3 regions of the Actinomadura sp. NPDC048021 genome follow, and region 1 is predicted to be linked to each of the others. Evidence: riboswitches for the same ligand, from Rfam matches in the RefSeq annotation. Region 1 holds a riboswitch; each other region holds the start of a gene.

Evidence for each region. A riboswitch is a leader RNA that binds a small molecule or an ion and turns the genes downstream of it on or off. The one in region 1 is predicted to bind thiamine pyrophosphate.
Region 2: it holds a riboswitch for thiamine pyrophosphate, as region 1 does, so the genes downstream of both, AB0C87_RS04565 (cytosine permease) here and thiO (glycine oxidase ThiO) in region 1, are expected to answer to the same signal.
Region 3: it holds a riboswitch for thiamine pyrophosphate, as region 1 does, so the genes downstream of both, thiC (phosphomethylpyrimidine synthase ThiC) here and thiO (glycine oxidase ThiO) in region 1, are expected to answer to the same signal.

What each region holds. Positions count from the first base shown of each region.
Region 1 covers NZ_JBEZJQ010000041.1:34,512-40,833, reverse strand. Annotated here, with positions in the region: gene AB0C87_RS40430 (protein kinase) at 1-907, shown strand, start outside; gene AB0C87_RS40425 (hypothetical protein) at 921-1,079, opposite strand; gene thiE (thiamine phosphate synthase) at 1,127-1,813, opposite strand; gene AB0C87_RS40415 (helix-turn-helix domain-containing protein) at 1,922-2,296, opposite strand; gene AB0C87_RS40410 (FAD-dependent oxidoreductase) at 2,355-3,590, opposite strand; TPP riboswitch at 3,696-3,809, shown strand; gene thiO (glycine oxidase ThiO) at 3,799-4,926, shown strand; gene thiS (sulfur carrier protein ThiS) at 4,923-5,123, shown strand; gene AB0C87_RS40395 (thiazole synthase) at 5,126-5,902, shown strand; gene AB0C87_RS40390 (EamA family transporter) at 6,038-6,322, shown strand, end outside.
Region 2 covers NZ_JBEZJQ010000002.1:280,521-286,842, reverse strand. Annotated here, with positions in the region: gene AB0C87_RS04590 (hypothetical protein) at 1-211, opposite strand, end outside; gene AB0C87_RS04585 (heavy-metal-associated domain-containing protein) at 277-483, opposite strand; gene AB0C87_RS04580 (DNA-formamidopyrimidine glycosylase family protein) at 682-1,545, shown strand; gene AB0C87_RS04575 (SSI family serine proteinase inhibitor) at 1,669-1,968, opposite strand; gene AB0C87_RS04570 (rhodanese-like domain-containing protein) at 2,178-2,513, shown strand; TPP riboswitch at 2,747-2,864, shown strand; gene AB0C87_RS04565 (cytosine permease) at 2,858-4,204, shown strand; gene AB0C87_RS04560 (PAS domain-containing protein) at 4,269-6,281, shown strand.
Region 3 covers NZ_JBEZJQ010000037.1:7,339-13,660, reverse strand. Annotated here, with positions in the region: gene AB0C87_RS39000 (TetR/AcrR family transcriptional regulator) at 1-19, opposite strand, end outside; gene thiC (phosphomethylpyrimidine synthase ThiC) at 209-1,975, opposite strand; TPP riboswitch at 1,971-2,084, opposite strand; gene AB0C87_RS38990 (hypothetical protein) at 2,134-3,138, opposite strand; gene AB0C87_RS38985 (sensor histidine kinase) at 3,330-4,496, shown strand; gene AB0C87_RS38980 (CDP-alcohol phosphatidyltransferase family protein) at 4,632-5,333, shown strand; gene AB0C87_RS38975 (mannose-1-phosphate guanyltransferase) at 5,330-6,322, shown strand, end outside.

The sequences.
Region 1 (6,322 bases):
CGGCGCCCCGCTCGGCCCCGACGACCCGCGCGGCCTCGGCGGCTACACGCTGGTCGGGCGGCTCGGCGAGGGCGGCCAGGGCGTCGTCTACCTCGGCCGCGACGGCGACGGGGAGCTCGTCACCGTCAAGCTGCTGCGCGGCGGCGTGGCGGCCGGGCAGCGGGCGCGCAGCCGCTTCGCCAAGGAGGCGGACGCGGCCCTGCGGGTGTCCGGGCGGCACACCGCGCGCGTCCTGGACGCCGACATGACCGGCGACCGCCCCTACATCGTCAGCGAGTTCGTCGAGGGGCCCTCGCTCCAGCACGTCGTCGCCGACCGCGGCCCGCTCTCCGCGCCGCGGCTCCGCAAGCTCGCGCTGCGCACCGCCGCCGCGCTGGCGGCGATCCACCGCGCCGGGATCGTGCACCGCGACTTCAAGCCCGGCAACGTGCTGCTCGGCCCGGACGGCGCCAAGGTCATCGACTTCGGCATCGCCCGCACCGCCGACGCGACCCCGCTGACCACCGGCCCGGTCGGGACGCCCGCCTACATGGCGCCCGAGCAGATCGAGGACGAGCCGGTCGGGCCGCCCGCCGACGTGTTCGCGTGGGGCGCCTCGATGGTGTTCGCCGCGACGGGGCGCCCGCCGTTCGGCACGGGGCCGAGCGCGGCCGTCATGCGGCGCGTGACGTCGCGCAAGCCCGACCTCGGCGACATGGAGGGCCCGCTGCGCGACCTCGCGGCCCGCTGCCTGGACAAGAACCCCGCCGCGCGCCCGACCGCGTCGCAGATCGTCCGGGCGCTGCGCGAGGGCCAGGCCCCGGCGCCGAAGCCGCGCCCGACGCGGATCCCGCGCTACCGGTGGCGGATGATGGTCGCGCTCGGCGGCGTCGTGGCCGCCGGGTTCCTCCTCGGCGTCCTCACCTGACCCGCACCGCCGCTCACCAGTGCGGCGGGCGGTCCTCCAGCAGGCGCGCGTCGTCGTCGCCGGCGCGCCACTCGCCCCACCCGGTGTCGGTGTCGTCGGACGTCTGGTCCGGCAGGACGTCGAGGTCGTCGTCGAGGTCGACCACGCGGTCGTCGTCGGGTCCCACGTTCATGGTCTCCATTGTCGGCGACGGGACGGCGGACCGCACCGTGATCCGCGTCAAACCGCGCCGAGCGGCCGGGCCGCCAGGCGCCGCGCGAACCGCGCGGCGGCGGCGCCCGGGTCGTCGGCCTCGGTGATCGCCCGGACCACCACGACGCGTTCCGCGCCCGCCGCGAGGACCTCGTCCAGGTTGCCGAGGTCGATGCCGCCGATCGCGAACCACGGCCGCGCGACGCGCTGCGCCGCGACGTACTCCAGCAGCTTCGGGCCGGGGGCGGCCCGGCCGGGCTTGGTCGGCGTGGGCCACACCGGGCCCGCGCAGAAGTAGTCGGCGCCGGGCTCGGCGGCCGCCGCCGACGCCTGCTCGCCCGAGTGCGTCGACCGGCCGATCAGCATGTCGCCGCCCACGATCGCGCGGGCGGCGGGCACCGGCAGGTCGTCCTGGCCGAGGTGCAGCACGTCGGCGCCGACCGCGTGCGCGATGTCGGCCCGGTCGTTGACGGCCAGCAGCGCCCCGTGCCGCTCGCACGCCGCCCGGAACACCTCCAGGTAGGCGGTCTCCTGGCGGGCCTCCAGGCCCTTCTGGCGGAGCTGGACGATGTCGACTCCGCCCGCGAGCACGGCGTCGAGGAAGGCCGGCAGGTCTCCCTGGCGCTCCCGCGCGTCCGTGCAGAGGTAGAGGCGGGCGCGGCTCAGCCGGGCGCGCAGCGCGACGGCGCGCTCGGTGGGGAGGTGCCTGGACACGGCCGGGGAACGTCCTTTCCACAGATGATCACGAAATCGCGCGCGCGGTCACCCGCCGCGCGCGACCCCGCGATCGTGTCACGTGCGTCTCACGCCGCCGGCGGCGGCCTAGAAGGCGAGCGCCTGGGCGCGGCGGCGGACCTCGGTCCCCCGGTTCTCGGTGAGCGCGTCCACGGGCGTTCCCGGCAGCGTGTCGTCGGCCGTGAACAGCCACCGGATGGTCTCGGCGTCGTCGAAGCCGGCGTCCGACAGGAGCGTCAGCGTGCCGGGCAGTCCCTTGATGACCTGGCCGTCCTTGATGAAGGCCGCGGGCACCATCGGCTCCCCGCCCCGGCGCACCGCGAGGATGCGGTGCTCGTGGATGAGCTGCTTGATCCGGTTGGGCTTGATCCCGAGCCTGTCGGCGGTCTCCCGGAGGGTGAGCCACTCGCCGGCCAGGGCGTCGGTGCGGGGGTCCAGTGCGCTGTCAACGGTTGCGTGCATCTGCGTCACGCCCCCTTGCTACCACGCCTTCGGAAGACTCAAACCCGCTGCGCAGCCGTTACGTCCCCTCTGATCGCTCTGCGCGAACAGCCTGCCGCACGGGGACGTCCGGGTCGGCGATCGCCTCCGGATCCACCGGCGTCCCCGCGGCGATCACGCGCCTCGCCTGTACCAGGTCGCGGGGCCGGCCGACGGTGAGGATCGCGTCGAGGCGGTCTCCGGTCAGCCACGCCACCGCCCACCTGGGATCGGACGGGTCGCCCCTGCGCACGAGCCGCTCGGACGCGGAGTGGTCGCCCGCGTACTGGACCATGCGCCCGAACTGCTCCGACCAGAAGTACGGGGCGGCGTCGTACACGGCGTCCTGCCCGAGGAGAGCCGCGGCGGCGACCTCGGGGGCGTTCAGCGCGGCGTCCCAGTGCTCGACGAGCAGCCTGCGCCCGTAGCGGTGCGACCACCAGGCGGCGCAGTCGCCGACCGCCACGACGTCGGGCCGCAGCGCGCCCGGGATCTCCTCTCCCATGTAGGTCCGGAAGGAGCCGTCGGTGACGACCCCGCGCTCCAGCAGCAGCCCGGAGCCCTCCAGCCACGACAGGACGGGCCGGACCCCGACGCCGACGACCACCTCGTCGGCGTCGACGCGGCCGCCCCCGGCGAGGACGAGGCCGCCGTCGCGCACCTCCGCGACCTTCACCCCGGTCCGCAGCTCGACGCCGGCCTCGGCGTACCAGGGGGCGGTGAGCGCGCCGACCTCGGGCCCGATCGCGCCCGCCAGCGGGGTGTCGGCCGCCTCCACGACGGTGACCGCGCAGCCCCGGCGGGCCGCGGCGGTCGCGACCTCGGCGCCGATCCAGCCCGCGCCGACGATCACGATCCGGGCGCCCGCGGTGAGCCGGGCGCGCAGGTCGCGGGCCTCGTCGATGGTGCGCAGCACGTGCTGCCGCCCCTCCCCGGGCAGCGTGATCGGAGCGGCGCCGGTCGCGATCACCAGCCCGTCGAAGGGCAGGTCGCCCGCCGTGGACGCCACCGTTCCGCCGCGTCCGGGCCCGTCCAGCCGCAGGCCGGTGGCGCGCTCGCCGAGCAGCAGCTCGCAGCGCAGCGCGTCCCAGTCGGCGTCGACGGTCGTGTCGTCGGACTCGCCCGCGAGGACGGCCTTCGACAGCGGCGGCCGGTCGTAGGGCCGGTGCCGCTCCGCCGACACGAGGGTCAGCGCGCCCTCGTACCCCTTGCTCCGCAGGGCCTCCACGGCGCGCACGCCGGCCAGCCCGCCACCCACGACGATGACCCTCTCCATGAAGGTCACCCTAACGGGCGGCGTTCCGCGGATGGACAGGTGTCCAGGCAGTTGCCCGGTTCGCCGAGGTCGTAAGGTGGGGGCAGCGGAACGGCACAGCAGAACAGCACAGAGCGCGGGAGTCCGGTGCGACCGGGCTGAGAGGGCGGCTGAACGGGCCGCCGACCGCCACGACCTGATCCGGATCATGCCGGCGAAGGGAGCGCGCATGCAGATCGTCATCATCGGCGCCGGGGTGATCGGCCTCGCCACCGCCTGGCGCACCGCCGCCGGCGGCGCCGCCGTCACCCTCGTCGACCCCGCGCCCGCCTCCGGGGCCTCCTCCGTGGCGGCGGGCATGCTCACCCCGGTCAGCGAGCTGAGCTACGGCGAGGAGCCGCTGCTGCGGCTCGGCCTCGCCTCCCGCGACCGGTACGGCGCGTTCGTCGCCGAGCTGGAGGAGCTGACCGGCCTGGAGACCGGCTACCGCACCGAAGGGATCATCGAGGTCGCGTTCGACTCCGACGACCTGCGGCACCTGGACGACCTGCGCCGGTTCCAGGAGAGCCTGGGCATCCCCGCCGAGGCGCTCACCGGCCGCGAGTGCCGGCGGCTGGAGCCGATGCTCGCGCCCGGCGTGCGCGGCGGCCTGCTCGCCCCCGAGGACGGCTCGGTCGACCCCCGCAGGCTCGCCCCGGCGCTGCTGGCGGCGTGCGAGCGGCTGGGCGTCCGGCTCGTCCGGCGGCGGGCCGAACGGGTCGTCGTCGAGAACGACGCCGCCGCCGGCGTGGGGCTGGACGACGGCACCGTGATCCCCGCGGACCGGGTGCTGCTGGCCGCCGGGCCGTGGTCGGGCGACCTCGGCGGCCTGCCTCCCGGGACCGTTCCACCCGTCCGCCCGGTCAAGGGCCAGGTGCTCCGGCTGCGCACCCGCGCGCCGTTCCTGCGGCGGCCGACCCGCGGCCTCGTCCGGGGATCGTCGGTCTACCTGGTGCCGCGCGCCGACGGAGAGATCGTCGTCGGCGCCACGCAGGAGGAGCTGGGCTTCGACACGCGGGTCACCGCCGGCGGGCTGTGGGAGCTGCTGCGCGACGCCCGCGAGCTGCTCCCCGGCATCACCGAGCTGGAGTTCGCGGAGGTCACCGCCGGGCTGCGGCCCGGCTCGCCCGACAACGCGCCCGTGATGGGGCCGACCGCGCTGCCCGGCCTGCTGGTGGGCACCGGGCACTTCCGCAACGGCATCCTGCTCACGCCCGTGAGCGCCGACATCCTGTCCGCGATGCTGCTGGACGGGCCCGTCCCCGAGGTCGCCGGGCCGTTCGCCCCCGACCGCTTCTCCCCCGAGGTGAGCGCATGAAGGTGATCGTCAACGGTGAGCCGCGCGAGCTGCCCGACGGCGCGAGCGTGGCCGAGGTCGTCGCGTCCGTCACCGCGGCCGCGACGGGCGTCGCCGCGGCGCTGAACGACGAGGTCGTCCGGCGCGCGGAGTGGGCGGCCACGCCCCTGCGGGACGCCGACCGCGTCGAAGTGCTGACCGCCGTCCAGGGAGGATGAGGATGAACGACACCGACGGGCTGGTCATCGCGGGCGAGGAGCTGGGCTCGCGGCTGATCATGGGGACGGGCGGGGCGCCGAGCATGGCGGTGCTGCGCGAGGCGCTGACCGCGTCCGGGACGGAGCTCACCACGGTCGCGATGCGCAGGGTGGACCCGTCCGCGCGCGGCTCGGTGCTGGAAGTGCTGACCGAGTGCGGCATCCGGGTGCTGCCCAACACCGCGGGCTGCTTCACCGCGGGCGAGGCCGTCCTGACGGCCAAGCTCGCCCGGGAGGCGCTCGGGACGAACTGGGTCAAGCTGGAGGTGATCGCCGACGAGCGCACGCTGCTGCCCGACCCGATCGAACTGGTCGAGGCCGCCGAGCAACTCGTCGACGACGGCTTCGTCGTCCTGCCCTACACCAGCGACGACCCGGTCCTCGCGCACCGGCTGGAGCAGATCGGCTGCGCGGCCGTGATGCCGCTCGGCTCGCCGATCGGGTCGGGGCTCGGCATCCGCAACCCGCACAACATCGAGCTGATCGTGGAGCGCGCGACCGTCCCGGTGATCCTGGACGCGGGGCTCGGCACGGCGTCGGACGCGGCCCTGGCCATGGAGCTCGGCTGCGACGCCGTGCTCCTCGCGACTGCCGTCACCCGTGCGCAGTCCCCGGCGCGGATGGCCGCCGCGATGCGGCACGCGGTCGAGGGCGGGCGGCTCGCGCGGCTCGCCGGGCGCATCCCCAAGCGCCGCTACGCCCAGGCGTCCTCCCCGTTCGACGGGCTCGCGACTTCGTAGCGAAGCTAAAGCCACACATGTAGAAATACTCGCTGGACCTGCACATTCGCGCGCCACCAGACTGGACACACCGGGGCGCAACCGCACACATCGCTTCGGTGTCGATGGAAGCGTCCCCTCCCTAAGGTGCGTGACATGCAGCAGAACAGCGGTGCACGCGCGAACAAGCTCGCGGTGGCGGCGGCGACGGTCACGGTGGTCTTCTGGGCCTCGGCCTTCGTCGCCATCCGCAGCGCGGGCGACGAGTACAGCCCCGGCGCCCTCGCCCTCGGCCGCCTCCTGTCCGGGACGGTCGTGCTGGGAGTGATCTGGCTCGTCCGGCGCGAGGGCCTGCCGCCCAAGGCCGCCTGGCCCGGCATCGTCACCGCCGGCCTCCTGTGGTTCGGCGCCTACATGGTCGTCCTGAACTGGGGCGAGCAG
Region 2 (6,322 bases), on a different contig from region 1:
ACACCTGGAGGCCGCCCGGCGCGTGGGACGCCGCGGTCTCGTGCCCTCCGCCGCCGTGCCCTCCGCTGCCGTGCCCGCCTTCGCCGTTCTCGTGGGACGCCATCTTCGCGGTTCCTCCGACGGGGCCGACGATCTTGCCGACGCTCGCGGCGCCGCCGAAGACGACCGCCAGGCCCACCGCGTAGGCCCCCAGCCTGGTCGCGCTGTTCATTGCCGTTTCACTCCGCTCGGTGTTGCGAGGGACGCACCCCGCCGCGGGGGCGAGGCGCGGTCCGCTCAGGAGGTCAGCTGGTATCCGGCCTCCTCGACGGCGTCCTTGACCCGGGCGTCGTCGAGGGGGGTCTCGCTCGTGACGGTGACCCTGCCGGTCTGGAGGTCGACGTCCACGCCGGTCACACCGGCGATCTGCTCGACCTCCTCGGTCACCGAGCTCACGCAGTGGCCGCAGGTCATTCCGCTGACGGTGTAGGTGGCGGTGCTCATCGTCTTCTCCCTCGGTGTTTTACCCCTGGGGGGTATCTCGTGGGCCTCATGCTGCCATAACCGGACACCCGTGACAACCCCTGGGGGGTATGGGTGATTCCGAGATCCGGGTCACACCGCCCCCAGGGTTTTCCACAGGCGTCCACAGGGCTGTGGACGGACGTTCCGGCAGCGTGCCTCGTCGCGGATACTGAACCCATGCCTGAGCTACCTGAGGTGGAGGCGCTGGCGGGGTTCCTGCGGGAGCGCGCGGTCGGCCATGCCGTCGCCCGCGTCGATGTTCTCGCCATCTCCGCGCTGAAGACCTACGACCCGCCGGTGACCGCGCTCGGCGGGCTGACCGTCACCGGCGCGACCCGGCACGGCAAGTTCCTCGACCTCGACGTCGACGGGCTGCACCTCGTCGTCCACCTCGCCCGCGCCGGCTGGCTGCGCTGGCGCGACGAGATCCCGGCCAGGCCCGTCCGGCCCGGAGGCAAGAACCCGCTCGCCCTGCGTGTGCACCTGGACGACGGCTCGGGCTTCGACCTCACCGAGGCCGGCACCAAGAAGGGCCTCGCCGTCTACGTCGTCCGCGACCCCGACGACGTGCCCGGCGTGGCTTCACTCGGCCCCGACCCGCTGGACGAGTCGTTCACCACCGCCGCCCTGGCGGGGATCGTCAACGGCAAGCGCAGCCAGATCAAGGGGCTGCTGCGCGACCAGAAGGTGATCGCCGGTATCGGCAACGCCTACTCCGACGAGGTGCTGCACGTCGCCAGGATGTCCCCCTTCAAGATCGCGTCCTCGCTGACCGAGGAGGACGTCGCCGTCCTGCACGAGGCGATCGTCACCACGCTGCGGGACGCGGTGGAGCGCTCGCGCGGCCTCGAAGCCCAGGACCTCAAGGGCGAGAAGAAGACCGGCCTGCGGGTGCACGGGCGCGCGGGCGAGAAATGCCCGGTGTGCGGGGACACGGTGCGCGAGGTGTCGTTCGCCGACTCGGCGCTCCAGTACTGCCCCACCTGCCAGACGGGCGGCAAGCCGCTCGCCGACCGCCGCATGTCCCGCCTCCTCAAGTAGCGGGCCCCGGGCGCCGTGAGACGGGCCAGGCCCCGGCGGGTGCCGGGGCCTGGCGACGGGAGTCGGGGACGGAGCCGGAACGGGGATGGCTCGTCCGGACGGGACGAAGGATCGGGGACGGGATCAGCGGACCTTCGGGACGTTCCCGAAGACCGGGCCGATCTGGCTCCAGCGGTGCAGCTGGCAGCCGTCGTCGCGGGTGAACGTGGTGTCGATCCGCTTGCCCTGCCAGGTGCCCTCGACCGTGGCGATCTCCGGACCGCCGTAGATCTTGGTGCACATCTGGTCCTTGGGGACGGGCGCGAAGGGATCCTTGACCTTGGTGAGCGCCGCGCAGGCGCCGGCCGCCTCGGGATGGTCCCCGCCCGGCGGGGCGCAGGTCAGCCTCCAGGTCTCGGCGGGCGCCTCCTTGGAGGCCTTCACCCGCACGGTGAGCGTGTCCGCCGGTGAGCCGGACGGCTGCACGGACGTCGTGCCCGAAGGCGCTCCGGCGGAGTTTCCGTTTGCCTGTTCGTCGCCGCAGGCGGCCGTGGACAGGAGCAAGGCCAGCCCGGGCGCTGCGAAAACGAGCGTCCGATACCGCATGCGTGATTCGACGCAGGGGGGCTTCGCACGGTTCCATGGGGGGTGTGATGAATTTCGGGGAAGACGTGCCGGCCGTGGTCGCCGCGGATGTTCCGCAGGACGGCTACCTGCTGGACGTCCGGGAGCAGGACGAGTGGGACGCGGGCCACGCGCCCGCGGCGGTCCACATCCCCATGCGCCATCTCGGCGACCGCGCCGGCGAGATCCCCCGCGACCGGGAGGTCTACGTGATCTGCCGGTCCGGGGCGCGGTCCGCCCAGGTCACGTCCGCGCTCAATCAGGCGGGGTGGCTGGCGAGGAACGTCGGCGACGGCATGCACGGGTGGGCCGAGGCCGGCCGGCCGATGGAGGGCGCGGGGGACGGTCCGCCGTACGTCGCGTGAGCGTCGATGTCGCTGCGTGAGCGTCGATGTCGCTGCGTGAGCGTCGATGACGTCGCGTGAGCGTCGATGACGTCGCGTGAGCGTCGATGACGTCGCGTGAGCGTCGATGACGTCGCGTGAGCGTCGATGTCGCTGCGTGAGCTCGATGACTCTGGGGGATCTGAAAACTTTCGCGTGATCTGACCCGGTTGCCCTCTTCTGGGGCGTGACGGGCGGTTGTACGATCGGGCCTGACCGATGACCGCGGGAGCTCGGGCCACAGCCGGGCTGAGAGGGCGGCCTCCAAGGCGTCGCCGACCGCATGAACCTGTCCGGGTAATGCCGGCGTAGGGAGTGTGTGTCCCGTGACGTCCGACGTCGAAAAGCGCCCTCAGGGCGAGCGCGCCCCCGACGAGGTCCCCTTCACCCTCGACGAGCCGGCCCCCAAGGTCCTCGGCTTCTGGGACCAGAGCGCCTTCTGGGGGAACCTCGGGGTCAGCCTCCTGGCCTTCTCCGGCGCCTACACCGTCCTCGCGCCGGACGCCGGCGGCCGCCCCACGATCTCGATCATGGCGGGCATCGTCGCGATGGCCGTCGGGACGGCCCTCGGCGGGCTGATGCTCGGCCTGGCCGCCGTGCCCGGCGCGCGGACCGGGCAGCCCGCGATGGTGCTGCTGCGCGGCCTGTTCGGCGCGAAGCTGTCGTACGCGCCGACCGTCCTCAACATCGCCCAGCTCGTCGGGTGGGGGACGTTCGAGCTGATCGTCATCGCCGACGCCGCCCGCGAGCTGTGGGACGGCGTCCCGCGCTGGGGCTACGTGGTCGCCGCGGGCGCGATCACCACCGTGCTGACGGTCTGGCCGCTCGGCTCGGTGCGGCTGCTGCGCCGCTACGTGACCGTCGCCGTGGCGATCGCGCTCGTGTACTTCTACGTCCAGCTCGTCCGGGAGCCGCTGCCCGACCTGACGCAGGGCTCCTGGGGCGGGTTCTGGCTCGGCGCGGACGCCGCGCTGGCCGTGTCGATCTCCTGGGTCCCGGTCGCCGCCGACTACACCCGGCACGCGCGCACCGAGCGCGGGGCCTTCGGCGCCGCGGCCGTCGGCTACTCCGTCACGCAGATCGTCGCCTACGTCCTCGGGCTGCTCGCGCTGGCGCTGGTGGCGGGCGACTCGAGCAGGATCTTCGACCCGTTCCTGGGCGTCTCGCTGGGCGTGGTGTTCTTCGCCGTGTTCGTGCTGCGGGAGGCCGACCAGTCGTTCGCCGACACCTACTCCACGGCGGTGTCGATCCAGAACCTGTTCCCCCGGGCCGACCGCCGGGTGCTGAGCGTCGCGCTCGGCGTCGGCATCACCGTGCTCGCGCTGGTCCTCGACATCGGCGACTACGCGGGCTTCCTGTCGCTGATCGGATCGGTGTTCGTGCCGATGCTGGGCGTCCTCGCCGCCGACTTCTTCCTCGGCCGCCGCCGGGCCGGCGGCTGGGACGTCTCGCGGACCGCGCCGTCCCGCTGGGGCATGATCGCGGCATGGGCGATCGGGTTCGTCGTCTACCAGCTCGTCAACCCGGGCACGGTCGCGCGGTGGACCGCTTTCTGGTCGGACGTGCGGGACGCGCTGCACTTCACGCCGCAGGCGTGGATGAGCGCCTCGCTGCTGTCGTTCCTGGTGGCGGGGGTCGCGGCCCTGCTCATCGGTAGGCTTACCAGACGGTAAGGTTTGGGTCGAAAGCAAGTTTCGGCGCAAGTTGCCCGGCGCCATGCCGGAGTGCGGTGGCACGATGACAGACGTGTATCAGCACGTGCACGATCCGATCGCGCGGGCCGTCATCGAGAGCGCCGCCGACGCGATCGTAGCCGTGGACCAGCGGCACCGGGTCACCGTGTGGAACCCGGCGGCCGAGCGCATGTTCGGCTGGAGCGCCGAGGAGATGCTCGGCCGGGTCCCGCCGATCGTCCCCGACGAGCTGAAGGCCGAGCACAACGCCGTCCAGGAGCGGCTCCTCACCCGGCGCGGCGGCGAGGGCGAGACCGACGGCGGGCAGATCTCGATCGCCACCCGCCGCTTCCACCGCGAGGGCCGGCTCATCGACGTGCGCATCGACACGAGCCTGCTGAAGGATCCGAGGGGCACGCTGCTCGGCTGGGTCGGGGTGTACCACCCGGTCGAGGACGACGAGATCGTCCAGAACCGGATGACCGAGCGGGCCCGGCTGGTCCGGCGGCTGAACGACATCGTCGCCGACCTCGGCGCCGAGCTCGACCTGGCCGTCGTGCTCGACCGGATCACCGCCGCGCTCATCGAGCTGACCGGCGCCGACGCGGGCGGATTCGTCAAGATCGAGGGCGAGCGGCTGCGGCTGGTCAGCATGTCGGGGCTGCCGGAGCGGATGCGCGGCCGGTGCGCCGAGCTGCGGCCGAGCCTGGTCGGGGAGCTGCTGCGGTCGGGCAAGACCGTCAAGCTCGCGACGGGCGAGCGGCGCCTCGGCGACCTGATCTGGTCGGAGCTGCCCGGCCTGCACACGATCGCGCTCGGCCTGTCGTACCTGCAGAACCGGCCGTACGGCGCTCTGTACGCGCTGTTCTCCGGACGCAAGGTCGGGCACACCGAGCTCGAACTGCTGGAACTGCTCGCCGGGCACGCCGGGGTCGCGGTCGGCAACGCCGTCGCCTACGCGGAGGTCGTCCGGCAGCGGGCCCACGAGCGCGCCGTCATCGACTCCAGCGCCGACGGCATCGCGGTGCTGGACCACGACCTCGTCGTCCGGCACTGGAACAACTCCGCGCACACCCTGACCGGCATCCCGCCGGAGGACGCGATCGGTCGCCCGCTGCCCTTCGACATGCCCGATCTCGGCGAGATGCTCACGTTCCGCCTGGAGTCGGGCACGTGGCTGAACGTGCTGGCCGCCGAGATCGAGGAGACCGGCGAGCTGGTCGTCGACTTCCGCGACGTCTCGGAGGCCAAGGCGCTGGAGGAGGCCAAGGACCTGTTCCTCGCCACGACCAGCCACGAGCTGCGCACCCCGATCACGGTCGTGCAGGGGTTCGCGTCCACGCTGGTCAACCGGTGGGACGAGCTGACCGACGCCGACCGCCGCGCCGCGGTCGCCACCATCGCCGAGCGGGCCCAGTCGCTCGGGCGGCTCGTGGAGCACCTGCTGCTCGGGTCGCGCGCCGGGGCCGACGAGCTGGCCGTGACGATCGAGCCGTTCGATCTCGGCCGCGTCCTGGAGGGCGTGGTCGCCGGGTTCCGCTCGCTGTCGCCGCTGCACCGGGTGGAGCTGGAGATCGCCCCCGACCTGCCGCCGTGCAGCGGGGACGCGATGGCCACCGACATCGTCCTCGGGCAGCTGCTGGAGAACGCGTTCAAGTACTCCCCGGACGGCGGGACCGTGCGGGTGCGGGCCCGCCGCGAGGGTTCCGGCATCGTCGTCACGGTCTCCGACGAGGGCATCGGCATCCCGGTCGGCGACCATGAGCGGATCTTCGAGCGGTTCGTCCAGGGCGACGCGGGCGATCGCCGCCGGTTCGGCGGCATCGGGCTCGGCCTCTACATCGTCAGACGGCTGACGGAGGCGCAGGGCGGCACGATCTCCGCGCACCCGGCCGAGCGTGAGACATCTCACATCGAAACCCCCCAAACTCTGAATAACCAGTCAAATCCCTCTGAAAACACCCACGAAGAACAGGCGGGTCGACTACTCTCCGTCACGAACGGGCGGGGACCCGCAGGTGGCGCGCGGGCGGGCGAGGGGACGTGCATGCGCCTGGTGTTGCGTTCGGCGCGCTGAGCGGACGGTTACTTACCGTGCGGACAGTCCGTCCCGGGCGG
Region 3 (6,322 bases), on a different contig from region 1:
GCGTGTCGTCGCTGGTCACCTGGGTCGTCGATCCTTCCCGGGGATGGAACGGGCCTGCGGCGATCGGGAGGATCCGCGGCTTTGGAACGGTCCCTCAATCCTATCCGCGCCGGTGCCCGGACCTGCGCCGAGAGGGCCCCGAACGCGGCCGGGCCCGCCGCGCACGGGTGCACGGCGGGCCCGGCCGCGTCTCCGCGTCCGGCCCGGGTCAGGCGTCGGCGGGGGAGACGGGGAGGTTCAGCCGGCCGCCGCCGGCCCTGAACTCCTCGGCCTTCTCCCGCATCCCGGCGGCGAGGGCCTCCGCGTCGGCGAGGCCGCGCTCGGCCGCGAACCGCCGCACGTCCCGCGTGATCTTCATGGAGCAGAAGTGCGGCCCGCACATCGAGCAGAAGTGCGCGGTCTTGGCCGGCGCGGCCGGGAGCGTCGCGTCATGGAAGGCGCGCGCGGTGCCGGGGTCCAGGGACAGGTTGAACTGGTCCTCCCAGCGGAAGTCGAACCGCGCCTCCGACAGCGCGTCGTCCCACGCCTGCGCGCCCGGATGGCCCTTGGCGAGGTCGGCGGCGTGCGCGGCGATCTTGTATGCGATCACGCCGGCCTTGACGTCCTCGCGGTCCGGCAGCCCGAGATGCTCCTTCGGCGTGACGTAGCAGAGCATCGCGGTGCCGTGCCAGCCGATCATCGCGGCGCCGATCGCCGAGGTGATGTGGTCGTAGCCGGGAGCGATGTCGGTGGTCAGCGGCCCGAGGGTGTAGAACGGCGCGCCGTCGCACCACTCCTGCTGCAGGTCGACGTTCTCCTTGATCTTGTGCATCGGGACGTGGCCGGGGCCCTCGTTCATCACCTGGTTGCCGAACCGCGCCGCGATCCGCGTCAGCTCGCCCTGGGTGCGCAGCTCGGCGAACTGGGCCTCGTCGTTGGCGTCCGCGACGGAGCCCGGGCGCAGCCCGTCCCCCAGCGACCAGGTCACGTCGTAGGCGGCGAAGATCTCGCACAGCTCCTCGAAGCGGGTGTAGAGGAAGTTCTCCTCGTGGTGCGCCAGGCACCAGGCCGCCATGATCGATCCGCCCCGCGACACGATCCCCGTCTTGCGCCGCGCCGTCAGCGGCACGTAGGACAGCAGCACCCCGGCGTGGACGGTCATGTAGTCCACGCCCTGCTCCGCCTGCTCGATCACGGTGTCGCGGAAGACCTCGTAGGTGAGCTCCGCCGGGTCGCCGCCGACCTTCTCCACCGCCTGGTACAGCGGGACGGTCCCCACCGGCACGGGCGAGTTGCGCAGGATCCACTCGCGCGTGGTGTGGATGTCGCGGCCCGTCGACAGGTCCATGATCGTGTCGGCGCCCCAGCGGGTCGCCCACGTCATCTTCTCGACCTCGTCCTCGATCGAGGACGCGACGGCCGAGTTGCCGATGTTGGCGTTGACCTTGACGAGGAAGTTCCGCCCGATCACCATCGGCTCGATCTCGGGATGGTTGACGTTGGCGGGCAGCACCGCGCGCCCGGCGGCCAGCTCGTCCCGGACGAACTCCGGCGCCACGCCCTCGCGCAGCGCGGCGAACTCCATCTCCGGCGTGATCTCCCCGCGCCGGGCGTAGGCGCGCTGCGTCACCGCGCCGCCGGTGGCGCGCCGCGGCCGCCGCGGCAGGGCGCCCTCGCCGTCGGCCTGGGGGAGGCGCCCGCCCGCGCCCGGGGGGAGCGCGGAGGGCGACGAGCGGCGCCCGTCGTCCTCGGGGCGCGCCGCCCGCCCCTCGTACGGGGCGGTGTCGCCGCGCTCGGCGATCCAGGCCTCCCGCAGAGGCGGCAGCCCCCTGCGCACGTCGGTCTCCTGCTCTGGATCGGTGTACGGCCCGGACGTGTCGTACAGGACGACGACGTCGCCGTTGGTCAGCGGCACCTCCCGCATCGGGACCCGGATCTCCGGGCGGGAGCCCTGGAGGTAGGTCTTGCGGGCAGCGGGAACCACAGGTTCGGTCATGACGACTCGATCTCTCCCTACGCCGGCATTACCCGGTCAGGTTCATGCGGTCAGCGGCCGTCCCAGCCGCTATCTCAGCCCGGTTCGCCGGGCCCCCGCGATCTGTCGCCACGACGTTAACCCGGGCAGCCCCGGTTGCCGCAACCGCCGCCCATGGGCTAGAGCGCGCCCGCGCGGAGGTCGCGCGCGGGGATCGCGACGGGCAGGGCCAGGACCAGAGTGCGGAGGGGGTCGGGGGCGGACGGCGACCGCTCCAGCTCCACCCGGGCCTCGGCGTCGCCGATGATGCGCAGCGTGGCCGAGCGGCGGCCGTCGACGCCGGTGACGACGCGGCCGTCGCCGGTGGCGCGGGTGGTGCCGAGGAGCATCCCGCCGGCGGTGTGGAAGGACGGCTCCCGCAGGCCGCGCACGAATCCGAGAGGGCGGCCGTCCGCGTCGAGGACGCGCACGCGGTCGCGTCCCGGCAGCCGGGACGGACCCCGGACCACCAGCAGCGCGGCGGCGTGGGGGTCGCGAAGCACGATGGTCCGCCTGCCGCGCCGGCCGCAGGCCACGGCGAGCACCGCGCCGCCGTCCCGGTCGCGGTACCGGCCCGCGCCGTCCACGACGATGCGGCGGGCCCCGGCCAGGGCGCCCGCCGCGGGCGGCGGGACCTCCCGGCCCTCGTCGTCGACGACCCGCCAGGCGGCGCTGAGGCGGTCCGCGGTCGCCGTCCGGACGGCCGGAAGCCATCCGGACGGCAGCGACGCGCCCCTGAGCAGGGTCACCGCGTTCCCGTCGACCTCGGCGACGGCCTCGACGCCGGGCGCCCGCTCCGGGTCGACCCAGAGCGTCCACACCGGGTCGTCGACGGGCCACCTGATCCCGACCGCCTCCACGGCTCCGGCCGGGACGGCCGCCTCCCGCCCACTGCGGCGGAGGGTCACCCCCTGCTCGCCGATGGTCACGATGAGGCGGGCCCGGTGGAGCCGGGCCGCCCCGATGTGGGCGGCCCGGGCGGCGAGCAGGCAGCCGCCGCCGCAGAGCAGCAGGGGCCGGCGGGCACTCTCCGGGTCGAGCGGTCCCGTACCGGGGCGGGCCGCGAGCAGGAGGGCCGCGCCGGCCGCCGGCGCGGCGGTCAGGACGCGGAGCGGCCATCGGTAGGCCCGCGCGCCGAGCGTCATCCGGAGCCCGGGCGGGGGGACGGGCGGCGGGGGGACAGCAGGCGGGGGGACGGACAACTGTCGGCCCTTCGTGACGGGGTTTGCAGAACTATAGGGCGGGCCTCCGGCCGCGCAGGGGGCGCCGAAAGGACCAGTCGCGCGGGGGCGCGGGCCGCGGCGCGAAGATCGCGTGCGTGGGGGAGAATGGGCGCGTGCTGACGGTGCCCCGGGTCGAGGTGACGGTGAAGGACGCCCTGGCGGCGTCGGCGCTGGCGGGAGCCGCGGCCGTCGCCGCGGTGCTGTGGCCCGGCGTCCGGGGCCTGGACGCGCCCGGCGCGGCGCTCCTGGTGGCCGCGCACGTCCCGCTCGCGGTGATCCGGCGGTGGCCGACCCCCGGCCTGCTGGCACTGGTGGTCCTGGTGCTGCCCTACCACCTGGCGCAGTACCAGCACCACGCGCTGGTGCCCGCCGAGGTGATCGCGCTGTTCGCCTACGCGGTGCTCGGGCGCCGGGTGCGGATCGTCCTCGGCGTCGTCGGCTGCCTGCTCGCCGTCTGCGTGGTCGGCGCGGCGATGCGGGCGGGCGGCGGATCCCTGCGCGAGCAGATCGCCGTCATCGAGGCCGTGGTGTCGGTCGTCATCGCCGTCCAGGTGTGGCGGGTGCACCGGGCGCGGCTCGCGACGATCACCGAGCGGGCCGAGCGGGCCGAGCGCACCCGGGAGGAGGAGGCGCGCCGGCGGGTCGCCGAGGAGCGCCTGCGGATCGCCCGCGACCTGCACGACCTGCTCGCGCACAGCATCACGCTGATCGGCGTGCGGGCCGGCGCCGCGGCCCACCTGGTGCGCGGGGACCGGCCGCTCGACCGGGAGGAGCTGGCCGACGCGCTCGCCTCCATCGCCTCGACGTGCCGGGACGCGCGGATCGAGCTGCGCGGCACGCTCCAGGTCCTGCGCGGCACCGACGTCGGCGCCCCCGAGACGCTGCCGGGCCTCCACGCCCTCGCCGGCCTCGTCGACGCGGCGCGCGGCGGCGGGATCGACGTCGACCTGCGGGACGGGGACGTCGGGACGCCGCCCCCGGAGACGGGGGTCGCGGCGTACCGGATCGTCCAGGAGGCCCTGACCAACGTTGTCAAGCACGCCGCCGCGAGGCGCGCGACGGTGAGCCTGGAGCGCGACCGCGGGAGCCTCGTCGTCCGGGTCGCCGACGACGGCCGGGGGCCGTCCGGCGGCCCGCCCGAGGGGTTCGGGATCCTCGGGATGATCGAGCGGGCGCGCAGCGTGGGCGGGACGTTGGACGCGGGGCCGGGGGAGTCCGGCGGGTTCGTCGTCACCGCCGTCCTCCCGCTGGAGAACGCAGCCGCGCCCCACCGGGCGTGACGCGCGCCCCCGGGAGGCGCCGGCGGCGCCCGCCCGCCCGAACCCTCCCGACTTCCGACGCCGACACCGCCGGGGGGCTTTCCACCCCTTACGGATAGGGTCAGGATCAAGGGGACCAGGGGAGGCGACACGTCGGTGAGCACTTTGCAGGAGGCCCCACAGGACCGGATCTTCACGGTGCCCAACATCCTGAGCCTCGCCCGGCTCCTGGGCGTCCCGCTGTTCCTGTGGCTCGTCCTGGTCGAGGCGGACTGGTGGGCGCTCGGCCTGCTGGTGTTCGCGGGCCTGTCGGACTGGCTGGACGGGAAGCTGGCTCGGGCGTTCAACCAGACGAGCAAGCTCGGCATGGTCCTCGACCCGGCCGCCGACCGCCTCTACATCCTGGCCACGCTCGTCGGGCTCACCATCCGCGACATCATCCCGCTGTGGCTGGTGCTCGCGCTCGTCGCCCGCGAGGTGTCGATCCTGCCGATCGCGCCGATCGTGCGGCGGCTCGGGTACGGCGGCACGCTGCCCGTGCACTTCATCGGCAAGGCGGCGACGATGTGCCTGCTGTACTCCTTCCCGCTGCTGCTGCTCGGCGACCACGGCGGCGCCGCGGGCACCGCGGCGCGGGTCGTCGGATGGGCCTTCGCCGTCTGGGGGACGGCCCTGTACTGGTGGGCGGCGGTCCTCTACTGGGAGCAGACGCGGCGGCTGGTGCTGGCCGGCCGCGGCGCCCCGCCCCCGTCCTCCGGACCGGGCGGCGAGCCCGGGGCGGGCGATCCGGGGGCCGCGGAGGGGCCGGGCGCGGAACCGCCGGCCGGCGGCCAGAAGGGAGCTGAGACCCCCCGATGAAGGCCGTCGTGATGGCGGGAGGCGAGGGGACGCGGCTGCGTCCGATGACCGCCAACCAGCCGAAGCCCCTGCTGCCGCTGGTCAACCGGCCGATCATGGAGCACGTGCTGCGGCTGCTGAAGAGGCACGGGTTCGGTGAGACCGTCGTCACCGTCCAGTTCCTGGCCGCGCTGATCCGCAACTACTTCGGCGACGGCGAGGAGCTCGGCATGTCGCTGAGCTACGCGACCGAGGAGGTCCCCCTCGGCACCGCCGGCAGCGTGAAGAACGCGGAGGAGGCGCTGCGCGACGACCGCTTCCTGGTGATCTCCGGGGACGCCCTCACCGACATCGACCTGACCGACATGGTGCGGTTCCACGAGCGCAACGACGCGCTCGTCACCATCGGCCTCAAGCGCGTCCCGAACCCGCTGGAGTTCGGGATCATCATCGTGGACGACGCGGGGCGCGTGCAGCGGTTCCTGGAGAAGCCCACCTGGGGCCAGGTGTTCTCCGACACCGTCAACACCGGCATCTACGTGATGGAGCCGGAGGTCCTGGAGCACGTCGCGGAGGGCGAGCCGGTCGACTGGTCCGGGGACGTCTTCCCGAAGCTGCTCGCCGAGGGCGCCCGCCTGTTCGGGTACGTGGCCGACTGCTACTGGGAGGATGTCGGCACCCACGAGAGCTACCTGAAGGCGCAGGCGGACATGCTCTCCGGGCAGGTCGGCATCGAGCTGGACGGCTTCGAGATGTCGCCGGGCGTGTGGGTCGCCGAAGGCGCGGAGGTGGACGCCGAGGCCGTCCTCAAGGGGCCGCTCTACATCGGCGACTACGCGAAGGTCGAGGCGGGGGTCGAGCTGCGCGAGTTCACCGTGCTCGGCAGCAACGTCGTCGTCAAGGAGGGCGCCTTCCTGCACCGAGCGATCGTCCACGACAACGTGTTCGTCGCGCCGTCCACGAACCTGCGGGGCTGCGTGGTCGGCAAGAACACCGACATCATGGCGGGC